3 regions of the Arthrobacter sp. CAN_A214 genome follow, and region 2 is predicted to be linked to each of the others. Evidence: riboswitches for the same ligand, from Rfam matches in the RefSeq annotation. Region 2 holds a riboswitch; each other region holds the start of a gene.

Region 1 (10,186 bases), on a different contig from region 2:
TTCACGCAGGAGCCTGTGCAAGCGGTTGAGCAGCCGGGCACGTTCGTGGCCCAGATCCTCGCGGCGCTCGGCCAGCAGACGCAGGATCGTGCTCTGATCCTCTGCTACGACGACGCGCAGACTCTCCTGCCGCAGCCCCGTCAGGGCGACCGCGAACGCGTCCGCAGGATCGTTTTTACGCCCGCCACCGGTGGAGAGGACCCTGACTTTCATGGCCAGCGTGGAGGGAACATCCACGACGGCCTCGCCATGGGCCACGAGGATCTGGGCGGTTCCTCGGCCCAGACCGTTAGCACCTTCGATAGCGAATCTACGCTCGGGCCACTGCGCGGCCCAGCCCAGCAACTGTTTAGCGGTTCCTGCGTTGACGATGAAGCGCCGTACCCCGAGCTGGCAGCCCGAGGAATCGATGGCTGCTGCGGTGATGGAGGATTTGTGGCCCTTCGCAGTTGAGCGTGGGTAGGGCGGTCGGGAACTGACGCGGCAGGGCTGGCTGCTGTTGGTGCGGCGTGGTGCGGCGGGAATGAGGTCAGGGCCTTTTTGAATTGGTAGCGACCAAGCTTCCTGACTCAGAAAAGACCCTGACATGGCTGATTTTACTTTCTGTCCTGATGGTTAGTGGTGTGCACGCGCGGACGCGATGCTGGGCGTCAAAGGCGTCCACGTCACCTCCGTCACGACTACGTCGGCCGGCCTGGTGCTAGGTGTGGAGACCGGTAACACCATCGCCGGCTGCCCGGCATGCGGTGTCATCGCCGTTGGTCATGGGCGCCGGGACGTCCGGTTGCATGACACCCCGTGTTTCGGCTGGCCGGTGCGCCTGGTCTGGGCCAAACGCATCTGGCGCTGCCCCGACCAGGGGTGCCCGAAGACCACGTTCACCGAGGAGCATCCGCTGGCCGGTCCGCGGTCGAAGCTCACCACGCGATCTATCGGCTGGGCGGTGGACGCGCTGTCGCGTTACGACACCTCGGTCTCCGCGCTGGAGTATCAGCTCGGGGTGTCCTGGCACACGCTCTGGGATGCAATCACACCCGAGGCGACCCGCCGCACCACCACCCCCGAACGACTCGCCGGGATCACTGCTCTCGGCGTTGATGAGCACGTCTGGGCTCACACCGGCCCACCCGGCACCGGGATGGTCACCGGCATCGTGGACCACACCCGCGACAGCGATGGTGTCGTTCACGCGAGGCTGTTGGACCTTGTTCCGGGACGCTCCGGGAAGGCTTACGCCACCTGGCTCACAGACCAAGGCCCGGACTTCACCACCGGGATCAAAACCGCAGCACTGGATCCGTTCCGTGGCTACGCCAACGCTATCCGCGACGAACTCCCCGAAGCCATCACTGTGCTGGATGCCTTCCATGTCGTGAAGCTCGGCTCGAGTATGGTCGATGAGGTCCGCCGCCGCGTCCAACAGGACACCCTCGGCCACCGCGGACGTTCTGGGGACCCGCTCTACGGAATTCGTAGGACTCTGCAGTGCGGTGCCGAGCACCTCACCGACAAGCAGGTCACCCGCCTGGATATGAAGCTCGGTCTCGGGGACCCCGACCATGAAGTGACTCTGGCGTGGCAGTGCTACCAACAGCTGCGCTCCATCTACCACGTGAAGCCTGAGACGGGCCGGGCCCGGGTCGCCAAAATCCTCGCCTCGTTCCCCACCTGCCCGATCCCCGAAGTCGCACGACTGGGCCGGACGCTACGACAGTGGAAGAGCGCGATCCTGGCCTATTTCGAGACCCACGGCGCGTCCAACGGCCCCACCGAGGCCGTGAATGGCGTCATCGAAACCACCCGCCGCATCGCTCGAGGATTCCGCAACTTCACCAACTACAGACTCCGCTGCCTACTCGCCGCCGGCGGCCACCGCCCCTACCGCATCAAATGAACGAACCATGCCTAAATGCGAAGGGCCGGATTTGTGCGGGTCGATGCCGATGATGATCATGTCCGGGTCCTTACGCCGAGGTCGGTGATGGATCACCCGTGGCGGGCACCCTGACTTGAAGTGTTCGCATGCCTCTGTCGAGCCACGCCCCGGGCGGGTGTCAGCGGCGCGGCACGCTATCAGTGAGCCAACCCGAACAATACGGGCGGCAAGGAGCTTGCGGACCTGTGCCGGCTGACACCCTGGACGCTACAAGACTGCAGATCCTGCGGCATCCCACCATCAATGAAACAAGTCAGGAGCCCTGCTCTCGGAAGAGCTCCTGAGCACCGAACCCCCTCCTGCCACCCCTGGCGACGAATCGCAGGATCTTCGGATCGACCTTGACGGTTCGTCCTACTCATTCCGGGCCAACCGCACCGTGTTCGACAGCTACGTTGTCGAACCGCGAAGCATTCGGCGGATCAGCCGCGGCGTACTGGGCGATGATGAAAGCGAACCCGCGCACGATCCGGGCCGCTTCGTCATCGACGCCGCGGCCCGGCTGGGCCTGACCGGCACGACCGTAGCGAATTACATCGCCGAGCTTTCCGCCACCCTGGCGGCCGAGGCCCATCTGGCCGCCAAGGGCATTCCGTCCAAGCAGCTAGTACAGCTTCCCCACGCGGAAATGGAAGGCCAGCTGACTGGACACCCCCTGCTGGTCGCCAACAAGGGCCGGCTCGGCTTCGCCGCATCGGACTGCGCCCGCTACGCCCCGGAAGCCTGCCAGACACTCCGTCCAATATGGTTGGCCGTATCCCGGCAACTTGCCGAATTCCGGTCCGTTCCCTCCATATCGGAGCAGGATCTAGTCGACCGTGAGCTTGATCCGCCCGCGCAGGAGCGCTTCCAGGCATTGCTGCGGGAAGCCGGCGCCGACCCATCCGGCTACCTGATGCTCCCAGCGCACCCATGGCAGGTGGACCACGTCGTCCGCCAGCTCTGGTCCGGCAGCATGCTCGCAGGGCAGATCATCGTCCTGGGCGAGGCAGAGGACGATTACCGTCCCACGCAGTCAATTCGCACTCTGGTCAACATTGACCAGCCCACCAGAATGCAGGTCAAACTGCCGCTGAAAATCCTCAACACCTCGGTCTACCGCGGCATTCCACGGCATTGTTCCCTCGCCGCACCCATGACGACACACTGGCTGCGCTCAATCTGGGAAAGCGATCCGGTCCTTCACACCCACGCCGTCCTGCTCGGAGAGGTGGCTTCGGTGACGGTGCGCCATCCACACCTCGCCGATTACCCCGGCGTGCCCTATCAGTGGGATGAAACTCTTGGCTGCATCTGGCGCGAACCGGTCGACGCTTTTCTGGGTGCAGGCGAAACAGCCTGGCCGCTGGCCCTGGTGTTGCACGAGGATCCCGACGGGGAAACGGCGCTGCTCGCCCTCGCGGAACGCTCGGGCCGTCAGCTTTCGCAGTGGCTTGACGCGTTGGTGTCCGTCACCCTCCGCCCGCTACTGCACCTACTGCACACGTACGGCGTGAGCGTGAACCCGCACGGCGAGAACCTCATGATCATCTGCGACGCCGAGGGCATGCCAAGCAGGCTAGTCATCAAAGACCTCGTGGACGACGTCTGCATCAGCACCGATCCTGTTCCGGCCCGCTCCTGGGAACCCGACGGCCCGGTGCGCGTCCTGCCGCGCAAGCCGTGGCACGTGTTGCGGCAATACCTCGTCGACGCGCTTTTCCTGGGTGTCTGGGCGCCACTCGGCCAACTATTGGATACCCATGGAATGCCCGCAGGCTCGGCCCAACTGTGGGGCCTCACCCGTGACGTCATCACGGACTACACCAACGCCCATCCAGAACAAGCCGCCCAGCTTCAGGCCACAGGGCTATTAGGCCGGGAATTTGGACGCTACCCACTCAACGGCTACCGCCTGCGCATGGGTTACACCGATCTCACCACCCGCCCGCCCGTAGCGAAAGCAGGCTCCATGCCCAACCCGATGCACAACCCGAACTGAACTATCAAAGCGCCACACTTCACACGACGTGCTGGAGCCATAAGCGCTGTTATTAGCGACTGACCACCGGTAGTGGACGGCTGGCGTGGCCGGCGGCCGGCGGCCACGCCCTATTCAGGCTGAGCGGTCGGAGATTCGATCTGGTCGAACGCCGCTGACTTGTCATCCACCAGGGCCACATAGAAGTTGAGCTTCCCGGCATACTCGGGCTGAAACTTCCCGGTCTTGAGTTCGATAACGAAGTAGCGCAGCTGCTGCACATGGAAAAACAGCAGATCGATGTAGAAATCATCTCCACTGACGTCGAAGTGCACCTGCCGGCCGACGAACGCGAACCCGGGCCCGAGTTCACGCAGCGTCTCTACGATCCTGTTCATCAGGGCCTGCTCAAGGTCCTTTTCCGCGACCTCACCGGTCAATCCGAGAAACTCGAAGGCGTACGGGCCTTTGGCGACCTGCTGCGCCAGTTCGGAATCCGGTGCCGAGAGCTGCCGGGTGAAGTTCGACGGCGCTGCCCCGGTACGCTCCATCGATTTGTTCATGATCATGTTCATCAGGACGTTGCGTGACCACCCGTATTCCACGGCGGCCGAGGCGTACCAGTGACGGCTTTCAGCGTTATCTAGCTTGTCGATCAGGACCATGATGTGACCCCATGGCAATTTCCCAGCAGTCTGCTGGGAAATTGGCTGCTCGTCCTGCCAGGCAGCCGCACATGTACTGCAAATTGCTTGGGAAAAAGGTCCTTCATCTGCGGAAACTCCGCACGAAGATCCGCAGCCAACTGCTTGACGACGCCGGTTCCCCACCCTTGACGTACCTGCTGGGCGAGGATTTCATTCCCGATATTCCAGTACAGCTCGATCAGCTGAGTATTAACAGTCCGCTGCACCCGGAACTGGGCATCACGAACTCGACGCTTCAAAGCATCAAGCGTCGAGGCGTAACCATCGGGTAGAACGACATCGGTACGGACCATGGAACCATTCTCCCGGCGCGCCCCTCCCCCGGACGAATCTGCCCTGCACCAGTCCCCTCCCGAAGCTCAGAATCTACTGCCAGCACCAAACATCTTCCAACCGGCTCGGAGCTGACGAAATGGGCCGTTATCGGCGTTTTCTCGGCTCATCCCCCTGTCGGCTGTTGATCGGCATCGACCATCTATGAGCGTGTGACGGGGCAGTAGAAATCTGCAGGGACACGGGCGTTCATAGGGCGGCCGATCAGTCCGTTGACTGCTTAGTCATTGCCGAGTGAAGCTCCATCAAGGATCGGAGGAAATCCCGGAATGGGAATCGCATCGTACCCCCAGTTCAGGACAGTCCATCGGCCCTCGTTGAGGTTCATCACGAGAGGATAGGCCTCGAGAAATTCATCGGGCTCCCATACCCCGCTCGTTGACGGAAGTGGGTGAACATAGAGAAGTTCGGTATCCGGGGCTACTGCCCGCAGGTTCGCTCCGATGCCAGCCACGTCAGGGTCAAGCGGAAACGCTTCGCGCGTTTCACGCAGCATCACTCCAGCAAAAGGATCCCATAGCTCATGGTTACCACCAGTGCTCGAAGCCAGAGCATGCGCGGTTCTCTCAGGATCATGACCGCTAGCGATTAATTTCTCCCGGTTCGCTTCGACCCACGCCTGCGCCCAGCACAAGCAAAGGATCGGGTGCATGTCCCCCCAAGCCTGTCTCAGGTCACCGCGATAAACAGCGCTCAGGAACTTGAAGGCAGCGATGGCGACCTCGGCCTGAGCCGCAGCTTCCTCACTCCCCTGTTCGGGAAAACTGTTTTCGCCCGGAATCATACCTCTAAGTATGTCCTCCGAAAAGAATGCCAAGGAACGCTCACAGCTCCAGTAGAGGCCCTCATACAGACAATATGCGTGTCCTCGGGTGATGGCATCCTCTGTGGCTTGAAAAACGGCGCCAGCGGGCGCGTGTCAGCGATGGGGCGTCGCTCGGACTTCGCTGAGCTTTGGAAGCTATCACCCGACACTCCTTCGTCATAGCCCGCGGAGCCGCGGGTACAGCGGCATCAGATTGCAATACAAGACCTGTAATATCCATCACCACACTCAGCCACGCCACCAGTTCTACTCGCTGTGGTGGGTCATCCACCTGTGGACGGGTGGAGCCCTTGCGGTTCAGCTCAAGGCCGTCCATCTGTGGGTGAGCCACAGCATTGCATGCTGCAAGGTACAGGGACTCCAGTTTGCTGAAGGTACATCCCGAGCCATTGGAACGCCCCAACGAACGCTTCTTCCCCACTGCTGCCTGAACTCACGATTCACAGGAGCGTCATATGCGCTGTTACCGGTTCTTTCCGAGTACTGGGGCTCCGCTGTTCGTAATTGGTTTCTGCTTCACCCGTTTGACCTGGAGCAGGGGTTGGCGGATGAAATTGATGCTGTCCTGTTGGTGGAATAGGCGGCGTCCCTCTCCCTTGATCTGTACCCAGAGCACGCTGTGATCATCGGTTATAGCGTCAATATGTCCGGGTACCTAGTTACCTTTGGCAACCTCCACGATGACAGGATCACCTTTTTCTAATTCGTGCCAGTGCGGGTTGTGGGAGCTCAGTGGTACATCGTTAATGTCGCCAGCTGGCTCGTCGCCCCGGTTTTTCAATGTGCGTAACATGGCCTGCTCCTCCCTGCGCCTTAGGACTTATCAGTTTTCCGGCCTGGTTCCCCATCTTGCACTGAAGGGATGACCGCCCGGTTAACCAAGGCCCAACCCACACCACAGCTCGAAACTGTCCTACTAATGGTGTATGCCGATTTAGCAGGGTGAGGGCTGGTGGGCCCGAACATTGGCATACCGAGGTTAGCTGAGCGGCGGGAGCGCTGATTTGAGGGACTTGGCGGCAGAGGACGGGTCGTCGGCTTCCGTGATGGCTCGTACAACGACGACTCTGCGGGCCCCGGCTTCGACGACCTGTTCGATGGTGGTGTGATCGATGCCGCCGATGGCAAACCAGGCACGTGGGGAACCGGTTTCGGTCAAAAGTGCCGTGGCATAACGTACTAGTTCCAGCCCGGCAGGAGCACGTCCGGGTTTCGTGGGTGTGGCCCAGATAGGGCCGGTGCAGAAGTAATCCAGTGCGTTGGTGGACATGGCAGCGATGACTTGGGCTGGGGAATGGGTGGATAAACCGATGATCGGTTCAGTGCCCAGCAGTTGCCGGGCGGCAGGTACTGGTAGATCTTTTTGTCCTACATGGAAGACCGGTGCGCCGCTGAGCCGGGCGATGTCGGCCCTGTCATTGGCGGAGAATAGTTTGCCGTGTCGTTTCGCCGCCGCGCGGAGAACCTCAAGACAGGCGAGTTCCTCGGCTGCTTCGATGTTCTTGTCGCGGAGTTGGATGATGTCCACGCCTCCGGTGTATGCGGCGTCGATGAAATTGGCGAAATCGCCCTTTTCCTTCCGTGAATCCGTGCACAGGTACAGCTGCGCTGATGCGAGTTTCTGCCGGTGCAGGGGGCCCGTACTGACCGTTAAGGACGTTTCACCATCGGACGGGTTCAGTTGGAAGGGTGAACATCCGCAACAGAAGCCATACGGCCTAGACTAATAGCTCCACGGGAGCCTCATTCCGGCAGTGCCACCATGCTGACGGTCGACAGGGCTGAGAGGGCGTTTGACGCCGACCGTATGAACCTGAACCGGTTGATCCCGGCGTAGGAAGGACTCTTATGACGTTGCACAACCCGGACCGCGCCGCGCATACCGCCATTGTCGGTGGCGGAATCATAGGACTGGCCATTGCCTGGGAGGTCAGCCGTCGCGGCCACCGTGTCACGCTGATTGATTCCGCGCCCGCTTCCGGAGCTACCCGTGCTGCGGCCGGAATGCTGGCCCCGGTCAGTGAACTTCATTATCAGGAAGAATCCCTACTGGACCTGACGCTGCCCTCGGCCCGGGCTTACCAGCAGTTCACCATGGAGCTGGAAGCCGCCTCCGGGGTTGGAACCGGCTACCAGCGGACGCAGACACTAATAGCCGGCATCGATCCAGCCGACCGGCAAGCCCTGACCGACCTGCGCTCAGTCCAGTCAGGTCTTGGGCTCAAGGTTGAGGAACTCACCACCCGTCAGGCTCGGCGTCTGGAGCCGCTGCTCGGCCCGCAACTGACAAGCGCGTTCCTGGTTCCCGAGGATCATCAGGTGGATCCGCGGGCTATGGCCGCTGCCCTCCAAGCAGCACTGGCGCAACAGCCAACAGCGCGCACGGTGCCGGTTCCGGCCACCGCACTTATCCATGATGATGCCGCTGACCGTACTGCTGTGACCGGTGTCCTGCTGGAGGACGGGGAGCGGATTGACGCTGATGAGGTCATTCTGGCCAACGGGCTCGGTACGGCAAACATTGCAGGTCTACCGGCAGGGCTGCGGCTGGCGTTACGTCCGGTGTACGGGGATATTCTGCGATTGCGCGTACCCGAACACCTCAGACCGCTGACAACCTCCACGGTCCGCGGACTGGTCCACGGATCCCCGATATATGTGGTGCCCCGTCAGGAAGGAACGGTGGTGATAGGTGCCACCCAGCGAGAGAACGGATCCGCCGGACTTTCCGCAGGCGGGGTTTACGAGTTGCTACGGGATGCCCAGACGCTGATCCCTGCCGTCGCGGAGTTGGAACTGCTCGAAGCCCTCTGCCGCCCCCGACCTGGAACCCCTGACAACGCTCCCCTGCTCGGCCGGTGTAGAAACCCGGACGGCTCCGGGGTACGCGGACTGGTTATTGCCTCCGGCTTCTTCCGGCACGGGGTGCTGTTGGCACCGATCACCGCACGCCTCTGCGCAGACCTGATCAGCCAAAACATACCGGAGGTCGACATCGAGCGATTTCGGCCCGACCGGTTCAGTGACCCCGGGCACCTTCCTGGAACGTCCCGTCACGATGCTTTCCGCCACAACACTTCTCCTGACGAAGTAAGGACCGCAACATGAGCTACACACTGAACGGACAGGCCCGGAACACGGTATCGGTTTCCACCCTCAAACACTTGATTGCTGAGCTGACCGGCCGTGAGCTGACCGATACCGGGCAACCAGTCGACAAGAAACAGCTGGGGGTAGCCGTCGCCGTCAACGCCGAGGTCGTACCCCGCAACCAGTGGGCCGAGATAACCATCCACGACGGTGACGACGTCGAAATTCTTACCGCCGTCCAAGGAGGATAAAAACATGACTGACAACGACACGTTAACCATTGACGGGGTAGCGTTTACCTCCCGGCTGATCATGGGAACTAGCGGAGCCCCGAGCCTGGAAAATCTCGGCGCGGCACTGGCAGCATCGGGAACGGAACTGACAACCGTGGCACTGCGGCGATACACCCCCGAGACGGGTGGTTCCCTGTTCGAACTACTCAACGAGCAGGGAATCCGAATCTTGCCGAACACGGCAGGATGTTTTACTGCCCGAGAGGCGGTCATGACCGCCGAAATGGCGCGAGAGGCACTGGAAACGGACTGGATAAAACTGGAAGTCATCGCCGATGAACAGACCCTGCTACCCGATGCACTGGAACTCATCGAGGCCACCGAAACACTGGTCAACAAAGGCTTCAAGGTCTTTGCATACACCAACGACGATCCCGTCCTGGCCCGACGACTGGAACAACTCGGAGCAGCAGCCGTCATGCCACTGGGATCACCCATCGGCACAGGACTAGGCATCCTGAACCCCCACAACATCGAACTCATCGCCTCACGGGCAACAGTTCCGGTAGTACTCGACGCCGGAATCGGCACCGCCTCCGACGCCGCCCTGGCGATGGAATTGGGCTGCGACGCGGTCCTACTCGCCACAGCAGTCACCAGAGCACAAGAACCGATAAAAATGGCGACAGCCTTCAAACACGCCGTGACCGCCGGCAGGCTTGCCTCACAAGCCGGCCGGATACCCAAACGCACCCATGCACAAGCCTCCTCCCCCGCCGAAGGCCGCCCCGACTTCTAACAACTCATGCGCAGTTATCGGCGCATAGCGCCGGGGAAGTTGCAGACTTCAGTATCAACTCAGGCCTCCGGTACCTTTCCGGTATACCTGTGCCCGTCGCCGCATGACACCAAGCGTCTTCAGCTAGGTGAGGGATAACGGCTTTCCTATATTTGATATGACAATCCGCGGCCGTTGGAGCGGTTACCTGTGACCGGGATTTCCAATAGGCCATTTCTGAACAAAGGATTCCTGTGCCACGCAACCTTGCTTCCGGCCAGCAGACCGAGCCCCAGGCCAACCGGGGCCCGGCGCTATTACCG
Region 2 (10,186 bases):
GCACTAGGATCCCCGCCATGGCGATGGTGATGAGCATCGTTGTGTAACCGGGCCGCATACCCGCGTCCCTCGGCGCGCCTAACCCTGTTGATTCCAAGTAGATGGCGAGCACGCAGCCGAGCATGACGAGTGCACCAGTAATGCTGAGGGCGACGCAACCCCCGATAGCCATCTTCGAATCATCATGCGCGCACCCCCTCCCCTGCGAAAAATCCCCGTCCATCAGAAATATGCCCCATTCTCGGTGCTGTTAGTCGCCCCGTGAAGAGCACCGATATCAGTGCGGTGAGAGTTTTTCGGCGCGGCGCCCGCCATAGGTGATGGTGACGAGTTCTTCGTTGCCGACACCGAGGCTGAGTCTCGACGTGACGCATGGACCGCGTGGCGCGGGTCGGAACGAGCAGGGGAACACAGTCCCGGGTGGAGCCGCCCGGCGCTCTACCTTCATTAGCAAGCCCTGGCGATCAGCAAGACCACAAGATCCTGGGCTGATTCGCCGACAGTACCTTGACCGTGCACGTTGTCACTATATCCCTCGGGTTTTGAGCGGACGAGCGTGCCGTCCCACAATAAATGGTTCTCTGCGCTTCCTGAGGGGTGTCATCTGCATTTGGTGAGCCACTGTTGGGCGTCATTGATTGTGGTGAAGTGCCGGGTGGGGTAGGGCGGGTGGTGTTGTTGTTTGTAGTAGGCAGTGATCACCGGGTCTTCGGTCTCGACTCCGACGATGGCCAGGGCCGCGATATTCAGTCCCGTCGCGAGGGTGTGCAGCGCTTCTTCCGTCACGGAGATCAGGTGATTGAGGCGGATGAGCATCGGCGGGCAAACGGACGGACTGAGCTGGTTGGCCCGGTCGACGATTCCAGCAGCGACAGCGTTGTCGACTTCCGTACTGGCCACACACTCGAGCCATAACACTCCCCCCCGCATTTCGGCAGTGAAGTGCTCGTTGGCGGCAAAAGCACTGTCAGGATGAGCGTCCTTACTGTCTGGTTCACCGTCTTCCCTGAGCCAGGCAATGGCGTCGGACTCGTTGTCGAAGTACCGACTGGGCGTGGCGGAGCGGTAATTGAACGCAGTAAGGACCCTACCCACCTCATCCACACCAACGACGGCGGTGCGGGTGGAACATGTGTCATCAATGAGCAACTGCTTGGCCTCGACAGTAATCCGCTCGACCAACCCAATATGCACCAGCAGAGGCCGCTTTCCATGAGGAGATGCGGCCGTGACCGCCTCGATCGTGGAGTGAATATCCTCTGTGTGTATCGTGACGCCTGGCGCCCACCGCAGGCGCAGAAAGTTCCCATCATCGCTCAACGTGTACCGCCCAGAGGATGGCTCCTGAGACCTTTCCATTTCTCCCCCAGTTCTGACGATCCCTCGTCGTTGCCGCCCCGCCCACCCCATGATGCCGCATCTTCAATCACTACGTGGCACACAAAATGTTCCACTACGTGTGCCAATGAAAGTGACGAAAGGAGCTCGCGTAGCACCCTGGCCACAGACGCGGCTTTCTCGGTTACGCCGAAGGCACTGCGGCGTATGCCTAACCACCACCCCCCCCTTCTCGTTACGCGCGTTAAGGCGAACCCGGCGCGAGTCTGGGACGCAAACCCGCGGAACCCACGCGGTCAGCCGGGTTACCGAACAATGAAGGCCTCACGAATGCTCAGCGAAACCGAGCTGCTCAATACCCAGGGGACAGCTGTTGTTATTGAAGACGACCTGGATATCCGTAACCTCGTCTGTGCGTGCTGCGCCGAGCCGGGTTCGACGTGCGCTCAGATGCGACAGGGCGCGACGGGGTAGAGGTCGTACGCAGTAGTACCCCACGCGCCGCCCGTCAGGCCAAAAACACCAATGAATTTACAGTCCCCATCATGGAGCCCAGATGCGCACGCCTCACACGGGGGCTCCTGCAACCCAGGGAAATAATAGGCTTTCTGGGCTCGGAGAGAACGTGTACTCTCGAGGCAGTGACACGGGGTGCCGGTATCAACCGGCTGAGATGACACCTGTTGAACCTGATCCAGTTCGTACTGGCGAAGGGATGTCCTGCCAAACCCAGGTGTTATCGGTCCCGCATCTTTTCGCCCTGACCCTCAGGGAGCCTTATGCAGATTACAGAACAGATCGTCCTGGTCACCGGCGGTGGCCGCGGTCTCGGCCGCCGCATCGTCCAAGCCTTCGCCGCCGAGAGTGCCCGGGTGATCATCAACTACCACGCCAGCCGGGACGCCGCCCGGCAACTGACGAATCACTTCGGCTCGTCTCGGGCCGTGGCCCTGGAGGCTGATGTCACCGATCCCGAACAGGTGGCCACCATGCTCGAACGAGCGCAGGAACACTTCGGCGCCCCGGTCACCACCGTGGTGAACAACGCCCTGGCGGCCTTCTCATTCAATGGGGATGCCCGCTCACATGCAGCGAAAATTGGTTGGGACGAGTTCGCAGCCCAGTTCTCCGGGAGCGTCCGGGGGGCCCTGAACACCACGCAGGCGGCCCTGCCAGGCATGCAGGAACAAGGCTTCGGGCGGATCATCAACATCGGCACCAACTTGTTCCAGAACCCCGTGGTGCCCTACCACGACTACACCGCAGCGAAAGCGGCACTGCTGTCCCTCACCCGAACCCTGGCCAAGGACCTGGGCGGGCACAATGTGACAGTGAACATGGTCTCCGGAGGGCTGCTGCGCACCACCGACGCCAGCGCAGCCACCCCCGAAAAGGTCTTCGACCTTATCGCCTCCTCCACACCATTGAGACACGTCACCACACCGCAGGAATTCGCTGACACCATCCTCTTCTTCGCCTCGCCCTGGGCGAGGTCGGTTACCGGGCAGAACCTGGTGGTCGACGGCGGGCTAGTCATGGACTGAGCCGGACACCCATAAGCGCGTACCGGCAATTGCACCTCAACGCTTTCCTCTTCGGCGCCCGCCATCAAGGCAGCGCCCCAACTCCCCCGTGGAGCAACTAGGGGACATTTCGTACTGGAAACTGAACCTTCAGCAGTCCCCCACCTCATCACCCTCCCGTAGATGGTCGAGCAGCTTATCCAGCTCGGGCCTACCGGCCATCGTTCCGCTCACACCATGGTCGGTGAACATCCGGTTGCAGCCGGCCGCTTTCAATGTTGCGTGCTGCAGGTCTGCGTTCTGCTCCAGCGTGCTGACCCTGGCATACCCGATGCTTCCCATCTCGACTCGCCCTCAAGCTCATCAAAGGACTTTTTTACTTTGTTGAGAATAACCGCTGAGCGCGGACCCGCGGTGGGAGGACTGGCGGCTACGCCGCGTCACCGGCGTCGACGGTTCTTGAGCGGCGGTAGGCGGGGCGCGTGGCCAGGTCATGGCGGGATCAAAAAGGTACACCAAGCACTACGCCAGGCTGATGGACGATCGGATCGAGGAATTCATCATGCGCAAGGAACTGATCATGCTCATCGCGGCCGAACTCGACGTCGAAAACTGCCAACCCACCGACTTCCCCAAGCCACGCCGGATGTACGTGTGGATCCGCTATCCCTCAAAAGCAATTCGCATCCAAGCGCATGCGATCGCCTACACACGGACAGCGGTGAAGATCCGATTCCTCGAACCGTTGATCAAAATCCAGCGTGAGGGCTGAATGTGGCTCAATGCGATCACGCTTGCGTCACCCAATGACGGGGACTGATTTGGAGGCGTAGGCCCCTTATCCCGATGCCTCCGGTGGAGTGTCGACGTCCCCTCGGGCAATGTGGGTCCGAGCTTTAGCGTAGGCACCGGTGATGTAGTCCTCGAGCTTGGCGCGTTCGATGCGCCACTGGCCTCGGCCGCCAATCTGAATGGCTGGCAGCTCTCCTGACTGGATGAGTCCTCGGATGGTGCTGTGCTTGGTGTTCAGCTCGTCTGCTACCTCCTACCTGCTACCTGCTGCAGGGAGAGGAAGCGCAGCGGCCTGGACTGCTCATCAAGGGAGTGCTCTGTCATGTACCCAGCATTCCAGCTACCGAACACTGCGCCGTCGATCGACGCCTTAAAGGGTGGAAGCGGAACCGCACCATGAACTACTCCCCGGAATTCAGACCGGTGATGAAGATCGTAGGGGATGGTTCGTTGGCTGACATGGGCTGTTTCGTTGTGCAGAGCGGGCCTTTGTTGAGCCCCTCGACGACGGGGGCATCCGATGGGACGCCATCGGTGTGATTAGCGGTTGATCGGGTTTCCTAGGACGATCTCGCCGATAATCGCGGAGGCTGCTGCGAGTCCGCTGGCTGCTGCGTTGATGACTTGGGCCATGGGTTCGCTGGTGTTGCCTGCAGTCCATATTCCGGGCACGCTGGTGGCGCCGTTGGGGCCGGTCTCAATACGGGTGGCGACAACGTGATCGTTGATGGTGAGGTCGGTGGGGAACAGGCCGAGGGGGGCAAGGAAGTCGGCCCGGGCATGCACGGTGGTTGCGATGACTAGGACGTCGAGGTCGATGTGGCTGTCATCGTTCAGGCGGACGCCGGTCAAATCGTCATCGTGGCTGAGTACTTCGACCACGGTTGCAGGCAGGACGGCAATGCCCCGCTCGACCAGATCCTTGTACTGGTCCGCAGTAGGTGGTGCAGTGTGAGTCAGCACGGTGACGTGTGGGGTGAGCAGTCGGAACATCATGGCCTGATGGATGGCCATCGGCCCGGTGGCAAGCACACCAATGCGCTGGCCGCGCACCTCGTACCCGTGGCAGAAGGCGCAGTGCAGTACGTCCTTACCCCACCGCGCGCCAAGGCCGGGCACGTCTGGTAGTTCATCTTTGCCGCCCGTGGCGACGACGATCCGGCTTGCGCTGATTGAGCGGTCGTCGAGCGTCAATGTGAACGCCCCGGCGCTACCGTGGATTGAGGACACGGTCCCAGTGACGAGTTGACCACCGTATCGTTCGACTTCAATCTGTCCGAGCCGGTACAGCTCGGCGGGTGGCGTGCCGTCGCGGGTCAGCAGGTTGTGGACATGGCCAGCGACGGCGTTGCGGGAGGTGGTGTTATCGATGACGACCACGGTTTGGCCAAAACGGCCGAGTGTGACTGCGGCGCTGAGTCCAGCGGCGCCGCCTCCAATGACGGCGACGTCGTAGGCGTGGGAACTGGAGCTTTTGCGGTCGCCATGGGGTTTGTCGGCTTGGGTCGTAGCCGCAGTCTGTCCGGTGGTGTTATGCGGGTTCTCTTTGATGGTGTGTTGATTCATGATTGTTCCCGGTTCTGGTTGAGGTAGCCACCCAGACGGTGCGGGTGGTGCGAGGTTCGAGTTCGAGGTTGTTGGAGAACCGTTTGAGCAGGTCTTCAACTGCGTGGCGGTCGCTCGTGCTCAGGCCCGCCAAGTGCGAAAAGCGCGCGAACCACTGTTGGGCGTACTCCCGCGCGGCAGGGGTGACGGGTGCGGTGGTCGTTACCTCGGACTTGGCGACGATGAGGCCGGCGTCCTCGATCACTGACGTCCAATCGGGGTAGTGGTTCCATCCCTCGGCTGCCGCGGCGCGGTGGCAGCGCTGTTCCAGCAGCACTTCGCGGGGATTGATGAGGAAGCTGGGCAGAGTAGTGAGTTCAACGATGACCAGGGATCCATTGGGTGCCAATGCTCGGTGAGCTCCCGACAGCAGTCGGGCAGGATCGGCGACATGGTGGAGTGAGGATGATGCCCAGATCAGGTCAACCGGCGTCTCGGGTAGCGCTGGGAAGCCCTCGTCGAGGTCGGCTTCGATCACGGTAAAGTCCTGCTCGCGCAGCAATTCGAGCATCTGCCGGTTGTTGTCGACACACGTTATAACGGCATCAGGGTACCGTTCGCGCAGTAATCGGCTGCCTGCGCCGGTGCCAGCGCCGAGGTCGACGATGGTGTGCGCTTCTGGGCCGGTCAGGTTCAGGACGGCCGTGAGGTGCTCGCTGAACACCTCGGCATCGAGGTCGAGGCCGCGGTGCTGGTCCTGGTCACCGAACCGCTGGTGGTGCTCGTGCGGGTGATCTTTATTCTCGCTGGCGATGTGGTGACTCATAATCCCCACTGTAGACAGTGAATGCTTCTAAGGCATAGTCTCTTGCGTATGAAGCAAGATATTGACGCCCTCGTTCGTCAGCGCATCCGGGCCCTCCGTCTGGCCCGGGGCTGGTCATTAGATGCCCTGGCCAGCTCCTGTTTTCTGAGCCCTTCGACGTTGAGTCGTATCGAGACCGGGGACCGGCGCATTGCACTGGATCAGCTCGTACCGATTGCCCGCGCCTTAGAGACCACCCTCGATGAGCTCATCAGCTCCCAGGAGGATGAGGATGTGGTCATCCGACCCCAGCCCGCGCATCGCGCGGATGTGACCACCTGGCTACTTTCGCGTGACCGCGCCGCGGCAGGAGTGGTGGTGGTCAAGACACGGGTGGGTGCTGGAGTGGCGCTAGCACCCGAGAGCCAGGTGCATCCGGGGTGGGAGTGGTTTACCGTGTTGACCGGTCGGGCCCGCTTGGAGCTTGGCGACCGGGTGCTCGTCGTTGAGGCCGGCGAAGCAGCAGAGTTCTCCACGATGGTGCCACACCGGATCAGCGCTGTCCCTGAGTCCGGAGAACTAGAAATCCTGTCGGTATTCAATCGTGACGGCGAACGGGCGCACTTGCACGATATGTGATCAGGCGCGAGCGGGATCGCCCGTGGTGCCGTAGGTGAGCTAAATGGTTTTCGAGGCTGCGAGGGCTCGATTCCGGTATTCGATCGGACTCAGGCCATCGAGTCGGAGTTGGATTCTGATGTGGTTGTACCAGCACATGTAGTCCTCCAGCTCTGCAGTGAAGGCGTCAACACTCACATGCCGGGTGTGGTGAAACATCTTTTCTTTCGGGAGCACTTCATCACTCGGTTCCGCTTCCGGGTTTTCCTCGTAAAACATCACGTGCATCTCCGTCTGGTCGGCGAGCTGAAGTCGCAGTCGCCCACTGGTCTGCTCTGGCGAATACTTCTTCCTCAAATCAGCTTCCACCTTGGCACGCAGCTTCCGGTTCGTCTGCAGCTTCGCAGGCTTCGGTCGGGACGCGCGCTCGTACGTCATGACATGAGCCGTCGTCGCACTTCCCATGACTGCTGGTATCAGGAGCCAGCATGCCCAGTACTGCTGCGGCGACGACTACAGCCGCCAATGCTCCCACCACTACGGTGAGGCGATGGAAGGTATGGAGAAAAGCGAAGCAGGCTCCCGCGGGCACCAGGACCCCTGCCCCGGCGCCCGCGATAAGCAACGCGGTGTACCCAGGGCGTAGACCAGCATCCCGGGGAGCACCTAACCCGGTCGACTCCAAGTAGATGGCGAGCAGGCAGCCGAGCGTGACGAGTACACCGGCGATGCTGAGGAAGGTGCAACTCCAGTTGGCCAACCTCGAGGAGTCCTGAGCCCTGTGGTAATTGTCGGGCTCGTCGTCGCCGTTGGTCCCGCAACCAGTGACGGGTTCGTCCCTTGTCATTGGAACTCCCCCCAGAATCGCTCATCGGAACCGTGCACAGCTGCCATGTTCAGCTAACGACTCCGGCCAGAGGCTCTGTGCTGATCACGGATTCAATCTCCTGACCCACGACGTCGAGGATCTGCTGGAAGCCCGGTTCCTCAATAGGAAAGTGCCCACAACCGGCGATCTCGATGAAGCGATGCTCACCGGCCAATCGACTCAAATACTTGATACTGATGCGTGCAGGGGTCCATCGATCATCCTCCGGATGGACCAGCACCACAGGGGGCCCGCTGTACGATTCGGGAAGCACGGCCGGGCCGGCTTCCAGGAAGGCCCGGAACCAGCCCAACGGCATCGACCCGCCACCACCGCGTCGATCCCGCAGGACCTGTGCCGAGAGCCGGGGATCATTGGAAATCTTCCGCATCGGAGCAATCCACCGCAGAGGAAGAGATAACCGCTGAACCGGCCCTCTGACGAACCTCAGAAACGGCTTGGAGGCCCGGGCCACCCACGGGGCACGCACAATCACCGAGCGAACCTCGAGATCGCTGACATCAAGCAAGCACGTCGCGATGACCCGATCGCCCCTGCCACTTCCAGCCGCTGTGTCCAAGGCGAGCATCCCGCCCATGCTGGCGCCCACGAAAAGCAACGGCCTGTCGTCAGCAATTCGCTCCGCAAGATCCACCAGAAGCTCCTGCCAGTCCTGATACGAGACCTGCCCACTTCCCACTGGCTGCGTGTGACCGTAACCGGGAAGGTCCACGAGTGTCACGAGGGCCCCGAGTTGCGACAGGTGCGCGGCAAAAGGCCACATCGCCGCAGCGTTTCCTCCTGCACCATGAATCAGAAGCATCCGAACCGGTGCTTCCGAGGAGCCCACATGTTCAAGATGAATGTTCCACCGGCGCCACCTCCACGACTCCGCGGCACGCCTCACAGCCGGGTCGATCGGACGGACATAGGGCTCATACTGGCGATCGACCGAGGTGAAATCCATACCCCCCAGCGTAGTTACCGCACCACCGGTTGCAGTTGATCGCACTGCCACTACGGATTATGCACCTCAAGGTTCGGTGAAGGATCCGTTACCGCACCATCCTCACGTCGATGAAGACGGGGTTCTGTTCGTTGGGCTCCTCGATGCATCGCCTGTGCCTGGAAGGCCATCTCACTCAGCGGTCATTGTGCTGCCCATACTCATCAAGAGACGACGCGTGCCCGCTGCTGGAACCAAGGGGATTCGTGCGGGACAACGCAGAACAGTAATCCCGCCGGATCCTTCAACACGACCCATGTACGACCCTGGGCGGCCCTGGTTGCCCCCAAGCCCACTAGCCGGCTCACTTCGGCATTTACATCATCGGTTTCGATGTCGAGGTGGAACCGTGGGGCTGCGTCTCCTACGTTCTGGAGTCCAACCCACGACATCGCGGCTGGGTCGACGAGCGCGGTGAACTCCGGGTGGTCGTGCACTAGTTGCGCTTCCGCGAGCAGTGCGGAGGACCAGAAATCACGAGTCGCGGTGAACACGTTGTCTGGGGCGTCTATGACAACTTCGCGGAGCAGAATCCGATGCATCGCTCCACTGCATCACGTGCACGTGTTTGATCACAAGGAATGCGGCACGAACACGTCTTCGGGGGCTGACGTCCAATCGATCAACAACTGTGACTGCCCGTAGGCCAATCCCCAGCGGTCCACTCTCAAGCACACGTCGTTCCGCCGGTGATCCTGTCCTGTCCGTGGGCGTTTGCGGGCAAACTGTCAAGGGTCGCCTCGAGGGGCGCATCGTCTCACCTGGAGGAGAATATCCACTGCATGGAACAGCCATGGAACAAAATGGGGTTCACATCTATCAGGGTCGGTGGGGCACGTGCAACAGAAGGCAGAGCGTTCGGTCCGGCGATGAAAAACGGTAGCACGCGAGCTCGGTCGCGTGGCCTTGAAGGTAATCAGCCGCCTTGAAGACGCAGCCGATTCGAAAGCTTTCGAGGTGTGCGCACGAGTCGGGTACGCCGCTAACGGATTACTCCACTTCGTCATCGGAATGATCGCCGTCAGCGTGGCGGCCGGCGCCCGGGGTGACATTGAACGATCAGGAGCAGTAGAGGCCCTTGCCGATCTACCCGGTGGATTCGTTCTTCTCTGGGCGAGCTTCCTAGGCGCCGCGGCGCTGGCCCTTTTTCAGCTGAGCGAGGCCGCTTTCCGGTGGAAGCACCGGGACATGAAGGAAAAAGTCCTGAAGCGTATGAAGGCCGGTTCCAAGGCCGGTGGGTACGCTGCGGTTTCTGTGTCGTTCGGTGTCTATGCCCTGGGCGGGGAGACCGATAGCAGCGCCGAAGCCCGGGAGTTCTCCGCGGCCCTTCTGTCGGCTCCCCTGGGTGCGGCGCTGCTGGTCGCCGTGGGGGCAGGGATCATCGCCGTGGGGTGCTATTACCTTTTCAAGGGTGCCACGAAACGCTACTGCAAGGACCTCGAGAAGCAACTGCGCGGCGCCCGTGGTGCCGTGGTCGAAGTTCTAGGTTCAGTCGGTTATCTCACTAAAGGCCTGGCTCTGGCGGTCGGGGGGGGGGTGCTGATCATCGGAGCCGCTGTTACTTCCTCGCCTGGGAACTCCTCCGGCTTGGACGGGGCGTTGAAGGCTGTACAGGAACAGTTCCTTGGCACGGTCGCCCTCTCCATCATCGCGCTTGGGCTCATGTTCTACGGGCTCTACAGCATTGTCCG
Region 3 (10,186 bases), on a different contig from region 2:
AACGTCTCACTGGCCCTGCGGAAGCTCCGCGGCATGTCCGCGGACGAGGCGCGCGAGAAGGCACTGGCCCAACTCGACCAGGTGGGGCTGAAGCACAAGGCGGAGGTTCGCCCTGCCAACCTGTCCGGCGGCCAGCAGCAGCGTGTCGCCATCGCCAGGGCCCTTGCCATGGACCCCGAGGTCATGTTCTTCGATGAGGCGACCTCGGCGCTGGACCCGGAACTCGTCAAGGGCGTCCTCGCGCTCATGGCCGACCTCGCGACGGCCGGAATGACCATGGTGGTGGTGACCCATGAGATGGGCTTTTCCCGGAACGTCTCCGACACCGTCACGTTCATGGACGGCGGCGTGGTGGTCGAAAGCGGACCGCCCGCGGCCCTCTTCGACAACGCTCAGACCCCGCGGCTGAAGTCGTTCCTCTCGGACGTGCTCTAGGGACTTCCTTCAGCCGCCGGGCGCATGTCGCGGCGGCCCTTCCGGCATCAGGACAGGAGGAAGCTCCAGGTCCCGGCCAGCAGGGCCGCCGTCAGTGCAGCCGCGGCGATTACCACACCTCCCGCCGCGACGACCGCGTCGAGCGGGCTGAATCTACTCTCGCGGGCCCAGGTACGCCGGCCCGCCCCGAAGCCCCGCGCCTCCATGGCGACCGCGAGTCGGGTGGCACGCCGGATTGCCTGCACAAGGAGGCCGAAAGCCTGGCCGAGGAAGTTGCGCGTGCGTACCAGCGCGTTTCCTTCGGCTCCTGCACCGCGGGCATGACGCGCGAGCCCGAGGGTCTGCCACTCCTCCACCAGAAGGCCCACCAGGCGCAGTGCCGCGAGCGCGCCGAGCACGAAGCGGTGCGGCGCGCGCAGCTTCTGCGCGAGGGCATCGGCCAGATCGGTCGGGTCGGTGGAGACGGCGAGGAAAATACCGGGCAGGGCCAGCGCGAGGCCCCGGATCCCGATGGCGAATCCTGCGGACACGGACCCCTCGGTAAAAAGAACCGGACCGATCTCCAGCAGTACGTCGCCTGTCTTTTCGGCGAGCAGTGCCGTGCCGTAGGCGGCCACCAGCGCTGCGATGAGCAGGGGCCAGGCCCGGAGCAGCAGACCGCGGACACTGATGCCGAGCAGCGGCATCAGCAGGATCTCACATCCGAGGGCCACCGCAGCGCTGACCCAGTCGATGCTGAGCATCACCACCGCGGTGATCATCCCGGCGGCGAAGAGCTTGGAAAGCGGATTCGCGCGGATCAGCGTGCTGCCCGTCAGCGACGGCGTGAGAATGTCACTGCTCATCGCGAATCCCGCCGGGCGTCAGCAACAGACCCGACGTCGAGGACGCGGTTGCCGAGCGCTTCAGTGAAGTCGGTGTCGTGGGTGACCGAGACGACGCAGCCGCCCTCGCTGACCAGTTCCCGCAGCAGACCGACGAGCTCCGCCCAGGTTCCTGCATCCTGTCCGAACGTCGGCTCATCGAGCACCAGGATGTCGGGGCTGGTGGCGAGCATGGTGGCCACTGACAGCCGCCGTTTCTCCCCACCGGACAGGGTGAAGGGATTCGCCGCGCGGAGATGATCGAGACGGAGTCTTCCGGCGAGCTCTGCGATACGGGGGCGGAAGGAAGCCTCCGGTTCGCGGGCCACGCGGCGCGGCCCGAACTCCAGCTCATCCGCCACGGTGGAGGTGAGGAACTGGTGCTCGGGTTCCTGGAAAACGGTGCCGATGCGCTGCACCAGCTCCGCCGACCGCCACTTCGAAGGATCGGGTCCCGCTCCGCGGGCGAGCGACGTACCTGCCGTGACTTCTCCCCGGCGGGGTTTCAGGAGCCCCGCCAGGGTGAGGGCAAGCGTCGATTTTCCTGCTCCATTGGGGCCTACGATGCTGAGGGCCGATGCGGCACGCAACTCGACGTCCACGCCCGCAAGAACCTCCGGTCCCCGCTTCGTCCGTGCCACCGCGAGGTTGGCCGAGGACAGCAGTACCTCCCCGCCGGCGCCGGGCCGCGGGCCTTCCACCGCCGGTCTCCGACCCGGCACCCAGACTCCAGCCTCGGCAAGGCTGCAGCGGGCGGCTTCCTTGCCGAGAATCTCCTCCGGGGTGCCGTCCGCGAGGATTCCGCCGTCGGCGGCAAGCACCACCACGCGGTCGACAACGCCCGCCCACACCTCAACGCGGTGTTCGACCACAACGAGCGTCGCCGGAACCCGGTCAAGCACCCGGACAACGGCGTTGCGCACGTCGATCACGCCCTGCGGATCGAGGTTGGCCGTCGGTTCGTCGAGCAGCAGGAGGCCCGGCTGCATGGCCAGGACCGATGCAAGCGCGAGACGCTGCTTCTGCCCGCCGGACAGCGCCGAGGTGGAGCGGTCGAGCGGAACATTCAGCCCGACGTCGTCGAGCGCGCGGTGCACGCGTTCCCAGATGTCCGCGCGCGGAACCGAAAGGTTCTCGGCTCCGAAGGCCACTTCATCGCCCACCCTCGCAAGGACGACCTGCGAATCGGGATCCTGCAGCACCAATCCGGCTCGGCCGCGCTGGGAGGCGGGACTGCCGCCGTCGAGGAGGAGGGTGCCCTCCTGTTCACCCTCGTCGTCGTTCCCCAGCACACCGGCCAGAGCGGAAAGGAGCGTGGACTTGCCGGCACCGGATGCGCCGAGGAGCAGGATCCGCTCGCCGGGCTCGACTTCGAGGTCGATTCCCCTCACCGCGAAGCGGCTGCGGCCCGCATGCCGCCACCCCCAGTTCCGGGCGGTGACGGCAACGGGCGCCGTGGTGTGCTGGGTCACACGTCGGCCGTGCGACCCGCGGCGAAGGAGGAGAGCACTCCCGTTTTGGCGAGCCCCCGCATCGCGAGCCAGGACAGCAGGCCCGCGATGACGACGCCGGAAATGGAAGCGAAAAGCAGGTAGAGGAGCTGCCAGTCGATGGCCCAAAGCGAGTTGTACAGGATGTTCTCGCTGATCGCCAGGGCAATACCGGCGCCGAGCCCTGCGAGGAGCGCGACGCCCAGGTTCCAGCGTCGATAGAGGAAGAGCAGGAACACGAGTTCGGCGCCGAGGCCCTGGATAGCGCCGGAGATGACCACGAGGAGACCCCACTGCGTGCCGAGGGCCATCGACACTACTGCTGCAAGGACTTCGCAGTAGAGAGCGGCACCGGGCTTGCGGATGATGAGCCCGCCAAGGACGCCTGCAATGAGCCAGCCGCCCACGTACAGGCCTCCGAGCGGCGGGAACGCGGCGGTGATGCCGCTGATGAGCGAGTAGCCCGCGGACCAGGCGAAGAAGACGACGCCGACTGCCACCGCGATGACCGAGGCCACCACGATGTCGACGACGCGCCATTCGAGGCTGCGGGTTTGAGTGCCTTTGGGGGCCGTTGTTGCCATGATGCAGAATCCTCCTGAGGTACAGGAGGGGAGGGTATTCCAGGGAAGGGTCTTCCTAGAAACACTCTGAGAACTCGACTCCCTTCGCCGGTACTAACCGGATCAGGTTCGAGGGTCTGCGGCTGTCCGCACTCTCAGCGCCCGGCTCCGGCAGCACTGGCTGCGACGGAACGGCGCTCCCCTGTCGTATGTGTTTGGTGAAGCGTTACGATCCTACACCGCAGGGGCTTCCAGTACCGCGGATGTCGCTCTGTTCATCCCGGTGGAGGGGGACGGCGGTCGCCGATACCCTTGACTGCGCCCGCGGCACCCAGCACGAAGCAGGTCATCCAGATGGCGCCGCTCGGTCCCAGCGGAGCTGCCGCGAGTCCCGCTGCCGCCGGCAGGACGATTTGGCCGATCCGATTGCCCAGCAGTCGGATGGCGAGGGCCGCCCCCCGTGATTCTTCCCTCACGGCCCGGGATATCAATGCCATGGTCAGGGGCTGGCCGAGGCCGAGGAAGAAGCCGACCAGAATCTGGGACGCGGCAGCAATCCAGATGTTCTCGAGCACGTACGGCAGCACGACCAGGCCGAGTGCCGCACCGAAAAGGCTCGCCAACACCAGCTGGTTCCGGCTCCATCGACGCAGGAGGACGGTCAACAGCATGCGGGACAGAATGGTGGCCGCGGCGCGGAGGGCGAGCAGCAGACCCACGACCAGCGGAGGGACACCTTGCTGCTCGGCGATCAGCGGCAGGAACGCGATGAGAATGTCCATGGTGGTCAGGAGAGCCAGGCTTGCCAGCATGTTGGACTTCACCCCGGGGCGTCCGAGGATCATGCCGACCGAGTCCTTCACGTCCAGGGTTGCAGCTCCCTTGACCGCGGTGCCGGCCATTCCACGGCTTCCAATCCTCACCAGGATCAGTGGGACGGCGATCAGGGCCAGCAGTCCGGCAAGCAACAGGGCTTGGTCGATGTCCGCGAGACGGCCCGCGACGGTGGTAGCGCCTCGGTTGCTGAGAAGCCCGCCGGCGAGGAGCGGGCCCACCATCTGGCCCAGGGCGAATCCAGCGGTGAACCAACCGAAGCCGGCATCCATCGAGTCGGGATCGGATCGCTTGGCGATCATGGACTGCGCCGCGATGGCGAAGGCGAGATGGCCCAATCCCAGCCCGGCGCTACCGACAGCCACGAGCAGCAGTGAAGCCGAACCGGATAGCAGCAGGCAACTGACGGTGAGGGTCAGCAATCCAGTGGCGATCAGCGGCCGCAACCAGGCGGTCCTGTCCGACAACCGGCCGAGCGAGATGGCGACAACTGCAGGCAGGATCGCGAAGGCGGCCGAGATGAATCCGATGGCGACGGCGTCGCCTCCCAGTGCCAGGGCCTTGTAGGAGATCAGCAACCGGGCCAGGTTCAAGGAGCCCTGGCTGAGGATGGCTGCCGCTACGAGCATCCAAAGCCATCGTCCCGGCCGCGCGGCTCGTGCCATAGTGATGCTCCTCCAGTGGCGCCGGCGCTTACACCCGCTTCCTTTTGTTCACTTCCGGTGTTGCAATGTGGCTTTGACCGCTCGCTCCGTGCGGGGCGAGCAGTCAAAGGGTCAGGAGTTCACATCATTCTTCTCATCAGCGCGCCGCTGCTCACGGCGGCGCCTTCCGACGTCCCGAACCCGGACATTGACGATCTGCTTGATCCAGGGACTCAGGAGCGGAACGGCGACGAGGAGGACCATGACTGCCAGCAGCCACATCGACGTTGCACGTTCGAAGAAAATCCCGAAGCTGCCGCCCGAGATGATCATTGTCTGGCGCAGCGTCTCCTCTGCAAGAGGTCCGAGGACCAGCGCGATAACGAGGGCGGCCGGAGAGAAGCCGTAACGGCGCATGAAGAACCCGAGCACGCCGCAGGCGAGCATGATCCACACTTCGAGGATGCTGCCGTGGATGGTGTAGGTGCCGAGTGCGCAGATGAGGATGATTGCGGGAGCGAGCACACGGAACGGCACCCTCGCGACGTTGGCGAACGTCGGAATCATGAAGATGTTGATCAGCAGGAGCATCACGTTGCCGAGATACATGCTGGCAATCAGTCCCCAGGCGAATTCGGGGTTTTGTTCCATCAGCAACGGGCCCGGCTGCAGGCCCCACATCAGGAATGCGGCCAGGAGGACCGCCGTCGACGATGATCCCGGTATGCCGAGGGTCAGCAGCGGCACCATTGCACCGGCGGAAGCACCGTTGTTGGCTGCCTCCGGTCCGGCCAGTCCCGCCATGGCACCCTTGCCGAAACGCTCGGGCGTCTTCGAAATCGATTTCTCGACGTTGTAGGACATGAGCGAGGCAACGGTCGCCCCGGCGCCGGGCGCGGTTCCGGTGAAGAAACCGAGGAAGGAGCCGCGCAGCATCGCGCCATTGGATTCCTTGAAGTCAGCCCGTGTGGGCCAGAAACCCTTGCCTCGGAGCGAGATCTTCTGATAATCGAGTTTCTCGAGGTGCCCACCGCGCCACATGGCATGAAGGATCTCCCCCACACCGAACAGCCCGATGGCCACCGGGATGAAGTCGATTCCGTTGATGAGTTCGGTGGAGCCGAAGGTGTAGCGCTGTGCGCCGATTCCGACATCGATGCCGACGGTTGCCAGGGCGAACCCGATGAGTGCCGAGATCACACCGAGAAGGCGATTCTTTCCGACGATGACGATGAGCGTCAGCAGTCCTACGACGACGATCAGGAACAGTTCGGGCGGACCGAAGGTGCGGGCGACCGACGCGACGCTCGGCGCGAAGAAACTGATCAGGACCGCACCAATCGTGCCCGCGATGAAGGAAGCGATGGCGGCCATGATCAGCGCGGGCCCCGCCCGGCCTTGTTTCGCCAGCGGATAACCGTCGAAGGTACTGGCGACGGTCGCCGACTCGCCCGGGGTATTGATCAGGACCGAGGTGATCGTGCCGCCGTACATCGATCCGTAGTACACGGCGGCCATCATCACGATCGCGCCGGTGGGGTCCAGCCCGAAGGTCAGCGGCAGCAGGATCGCGAGGCCCGCCGATGGACCGAGGCCGGGCATGACGCCGACGATCATACCCAGGGTGACCCCAGCCCCCAGTAGCAGAATGTTCTGCAGGGTCAGGATCGAAACAATCCCCCCAGCGAGGTTATTGAAGACGTCCAAGCTAACTCTCCTTCGAGCCGAGTCGGATTCCGCTGCTAGAAGCGCGGAAGGATTCCCTCGGGCAAACCCGAATTGAGGAATGTTTGGAAGAGGAGGTACATCGCCAGGGGCAGGCCGAGGCTGAGCACGATATTCGTCACCAGGTGGGTCCGGTTCAGGAACCACAGCAGCGCAAACATGAAGATGACGCCGGAGATGATCGCACCCAGGGTGGTGAGGGTCGCCACGAAGGCCATCGTCAGGGCGATCGTGATGATCATGGCTTTCGGATGGTGACCGAGGTCGCCCTCCCCCATGTCCTCCTCGAGGTCGACGGTGTCGTCGTCCTCGCCGGAGCCGGCACGCATACTCTGCACCAGCGCGATCAGGGTCAGCACCGCTGCCGAGCCGCCGATGATCCTCGGGAAGAACCCTGCCCCGATGCGGCCCGACGTCGTCGTAGCCTCCATCCCGAAAGCTATTTCCGTATAAGCAGCGAGGACCAGCAGCAGCACGGCGAGGAAAATCGTCTTGGCGGCGGGCCTCCGGCGCCAGCCGGAGCGGCCCACCCCCTCAGGTTCCGCTTCACCCTTGATGACGGAGTGGCTCAAAGCGCCCCGGCCTCTTTCAGAGTGGTTTCGAAGCTGTCAGTGGTCTCCCGAAGGGAATCGAAGAATTCCTGGTCCCAAAGGATGTTCTCCGTGAGGTAGTTGGAGGCGACGTATTCTTTCCACTCCGGGGTTTCGACAACTTCCTTCATGGTGGTGATCCACCATTCCTTGGCTTCCGCCGGAGCGTCGGGAGGGAGGATCATTCCGCGGGGCATGGCGGGGAGGTTTTCGATGCCCTTTTCCTCACCGGTGGGGACATCGGGAATGACGTCCAGCCTTTCAACACCGGTGAACAGCAGTGGTGTCACTTCCTCCGCCTCGATCTGCCCGAGGACCGAACCGGTGTTCGAGACGATGGCGTCCAGCGCCCCGGACAGCAGTGAGGTCTGGAGCTGGCCTTCCTCGTTGAACGGCACGTAGTCGATCTCGTACCCAGCGGCCTCGGCGAGCAGCTCATGCAGGATGAGGTCGACGTTGACGGTACCGATTCCACCGACGACGACGGTTTCCTGCTCCTGGGCGTAGGAAACCCAGTCCTCCCAGGTTTCGTACGGGCTACCCTCAGGGACGACGAACACTGCATCGTCAGTGGCGAACAGCCCGATCGGAGTGAAGTCCTCGAAGGTCCAGCCGGTGTCCGACTGCAAGGGCGTAGTGATGAGCGAGCCCGAGGTGGTGGAGATGTCATAGCCACTGCCGGCCTTGCTGAACACGTAACCCCAACCGGTGGCGCCGCTTCCGCCTTCACGGTTCTCCAGCGAGATGTTCTCCGGGTACAACTCGTACTGGTTGATGATGTCCACCATGGTGCGGGCCATGATGTCGTTACCGCCACCGGCCCCGAACGCGATCGTCCAGTCCATATCCTCCGAGGGATAGTCAGCCCCGCCTTCGGCTCCGGAACCGGCGTCGTTGCCGCAGGCGGTCAGGGACGCGATAAGCGTCAGTGCTGCCACTGTGGTGATGATTTTCTTACTGCGCATTGCTTTCTCTTCTCCTCGTAACGTCGTTGTATTGCGGAGCGGGTGGATATTTGCCTCGGTGAGCGAAAGGTTATTCGCCGTCGAGCCGGTGCCAGGAGCCGACCGCGAAGGCGACCAGACGGCCGCTTTCGTCGGTGAGGCGCGATTCAAGGTGTACGATCCGCCGTCCCGCACGAAGGATGGTGGCGACGCAGCGCCCCGTTCCTTCGAGGGGGCGGAAATAACGGAAATTCATTTCCAGGGTTACAGCCGTCGAGAGGTAACGATGGCACAGATGGCCCATCGAGATATCCATTGCGGTCGCGATGATGCCCCCGTGCACCGAACCCTGGGGATTGCGGAGGTGGGCGGCGTACGGCAGCACTACGATGCAGCTCTGCTGAGCGTCGTCATAGCTGATGTCCAGGTTCAGGAAGCGGGACAGGAAGAAATTTCCGAATTCCTGGTTGGAATCGCCGGCTGCGCTGCGGGCCTGGTCCACCGCCCCGTCGAAAATGGTGTCGGACACGGTCAGGACCACTGGAAGTTCGGCGGCCTCTTCGCGAGGAAAGCCTGGACGCCCTCAGCGAAGTCCTCGGTGTCGAAGGACGAGTTGCGGAGGTTGATGGTGTCTTCGTCGTCCTGCACCTGGCCAAGGACGATGCGGCGCACCATCTCCTTGCCTGCCCGGACACTGAACTGGGCACGTGAGCAGACCGTTTCAGCGAAGTCGTAGGTGAACTGCTCGAGTTCCTCGGGTGCGGAGAGTTCATCGAACAGGCCCAGGGCGAGGGCACGCTCGGCGTGGATCTGCAGACCGGAGAGGAGGATCCATTTGGCGCGGGCCGGACCTACCAGATCCACCACGCGCTTGCTCGACTCGAGGCTGTAGACCAGCCCCAGCTTTCCCGGCGTGATGGCAAACCGGCCCTTGGTGTCGGCGAACCGGATGTCGCAGGCCAGCGCCAGGCCGGCACCACCGCCGATGCAGTAGCCGTGGATCATCGCGATCGTGGGCTTCTTCAACCCTTCGATGGCATGTTCCGCTTCCGCGACCCGCTCGTTGTAGTTCCGCGCGCTGGTTGCGTTTCCCCGTTCCTTCTCGAATTCGCTGATGTCCGCTCCGGAGGCGAAGGACTTCTCGCCCGCTCCCCGCAGCACGATCACTTTGACGGTGGGGTCGTCGTCGAGTTCGGAGACCACTCCGGGCAGTTCGGTGTACATCCCGATGGTGATGGCGTTATGGCTCTTCGGCCGGTTGAGGATGACGGTTGCGATTGCTCCCCGGCGCTCGACCAGTATTTCGTCAGACATTGGTGTCGCTCCTCTGGAGGGTGGGGTGGGCGTCGAAGGCGACACCGTCGGTGAAGAGCTTTTCGATCGTCGCGTCATCCAGGCCTGCCTCCCGAAGGACCTCGGCAGTGTGCTGACCGAGCCAGGGGGCGGGTCCGCGGACGCTGTAGTCCATATTCGAGAACTTCGTGGGCGGCGCGATGGTTTTCATTCCACCCATGATCGGGTGCTCGACGTCGACGATCATTTCCCGTGCCAGGATCTGCTCGTTCTGAAGTGTCTGGTCGTAGGTCAGCGCGGGGCCGCAGGGAACACCGACTCCATCGATGATCGCGATCCACTCATCCGTGGTCTTCGTCATGGTGATGGCTTCGATTTCGCGTTCCAGCTCGTCGATGTTCGCCATCCTGTCCGGGAGCGTGACGAACCGGGGATCGTTGAGCCACTCCTTCCTGTCCAGGGCCTCGACGGCAAGGCGCTCCCAGAGACGGTCGTTCGCAGCGCCGATCGTGACGTACCCGTCGGCTGTGCGGTAGGCCTGGTAGGGGGTGGAGCGGCGGTGCCTGGTTCCGGTGGCCTGGGGGACTTCCCCTCCGGAGAAGTATGCCCCCGATTCCCAGACGGTCCAGGCGAGGCCTGCTTCCAGGATGGAGATGTCCATGTACTGGCCCTCGCCGGTTTTCTGGCGAAGCATCTGCGCGCCCATGATCGAGTAGACCGCGGTCATGCCGGCGGCGATGTCGTTGATCGCGATACCGACCTTCGCAGGCTTTCCTCCCGGCTCGCCCGTCATCCGCAGGAAGCC

Evidence for each region. Region 2 has a riboswitch for thiamine pyrophosphate ahead of IWX65_RS03520 (3-oxoacyl-ACP reductase). Riboswitches for the same ligand answer to the same signal wherever they lie in the genome.
Region 1: another riboswitch for thiamine pyrophosphate. It lies ahead of thiO (glycine oxidase ThiO); the one in region 2 lies ahead of IWX65_RS03520 (3-oxoacyl-ACP reductase).
Region 3: another riboswitch for thiamine pyrophosphate. It lies ahead of IWX65_RS13515 (ECF transporter S component); the one in region 2 lies ahead of IWX65_RS03520 (3-oxoacyl-ACP reductase).

What each region holds. Positions count from the first base shown of each region.
Region 1 covers NZ_JADOUU010000029.1:10,774-20,959, forward strand. Annotated here, with positions in the region: gene IWX65_RS15260 (IS110 family transposase) at 1-588, opposite strand, end outside; gene IWX65_RS15265 (ISL3 family transposase) at 641-1,894, shown strand; gene IWX65_RS15270 (IucA/IucC family protein) at 2,316-3,917, shown strand; gene IWX65_RS17900 (PDDEXK nuclease domain-containing protein) at 4,028-4,579, opposite strand; gene IWX65_RS17905 (DUF1016 N-terminal domain-containing protein) at 4,552-4,896, opposite strand; gene IWX65_RS15280 (hypothetical protein) at 5,157-5,720, opposite strand; gene thiE (thiamine phosphate synthase) at 6,742-7,395, opposite strand; TPP riboswitch at 7,487-7,619, shown strand; gene thiO (glycine oxidase ThiO) at 7,611-8,870, shown strand; gene thiS (sulfur carrier protein ThiS) at 8,867-9,103, shown strand; gene IWX65_RS15300 (thiazole synthase) at 9,108-9,884, shown strand; partial or broken gene IWX65_RS15305 (biotin transporter BioY) at 10,118-10,186, shown strand, end outside.
Region 2 covers NZ_JADOUU010000002.1:337,937-348,122, reverse strand. Annotated here, with positions in the region: gene IWX65_RS03525 (DUF7793 family protein) at 601-1,194, opposite strand; cyclic di-GMP riboswitch class I at 1,577-1,651, shown strand; TPP riboswitch at 1,976-2,071, shown strand; gene IWX65_RS03520 (3-oxoacyl-ACP reductase) at 2,118-2,882, shown strand; gene IWX65_RS03515 (recombinase family protein) at 3,012-3,203, opposite strand; gene IWX65_RS03510 (hypothetical protein) at 3,424-3,633, shown strand; partial or broken gene IWX65_RS03505 (helix-turn-helix domain-containing protein) at 3,700-3,894, opposite strand; gene IWX65_RS03500 (NAD(P)/FAD-dependent oxidoreductase) at 4,194-5,219, opposite strand; gene IWX65_RS03495 (class I SAM-dependent methyltransferase) at 5,185-6,024, opposite strand; gene IWX65_RS03490 (helix-turn-helix domain-containing protein) at 6,073-6,642, shown strand; gene IWX65_RS18020 (IS3 family transposase) at 6,682-6,840, opposite strand; partial or broken gene IWX65_RS18015 (IS30 family transposase) at 6,901-7,077, opposite strand; gene IWX65_RS03475 (alpha/beta fold hydrolase) at 7,518-8,456, opposite strand; gene IWX65_RS03470 (VOC family protein) at 8,660-9,037, opposite strand; gene IWX65_RS03465 (DUF1206 domain-containing protein) at 9,396-10,186, shown strand, end outside.
Region 3 covers NZ_JADOUU010000018.1:15,322-25,507, forward strand. Annotated here, with positions in the region: gene IWX65_RS13500 (amino acid ABC transporter ATP-binding protein) at 1-435, shown strand, start outside; gene IWX65_RS13505 (energy-coupling factor transporter transmembrane component T family protein) at 483-1,280, opposite strand; gene IWX65_RS13510 (ABC transporter ATP-binding protein) at 1,277-2,770, opposite strand; gene IWX65_RS13515 (ECF transporter S component) at 2,767-3,372, opposite strand; TPP riboswitch at 3,435-3,565, opposite strand; gene IWX65_RS13520 (MFS transporter) at 3,627-4,850, opposite strand; gene IWX65_RS13525 (tripartite tricarboxylate transporter permease) at 4,962-6,536, opposite strand; gene IWX65_RS13530 (tripartite tricarboxylate transporter TctB family protein) at 6,572-7,126, opposite strand; gene IWX65_RS13535 (Bug family tripartite tricarboxylate transporter substrate binding protein) at 7,123-8,109, opposite strand; gene IWX65_RS13540 (PaaI family thioesterase) at 8,180-8,617, opposite strand; gene IWX65_RS13545 (enoyl-CoA hydratase-related protein) at 8,620-9,402, opposite strand; gene IWX65_RS13550 (CaiB/BaiF CoA transferase family protein) at 9,395-10,186, opposite strand, start outside.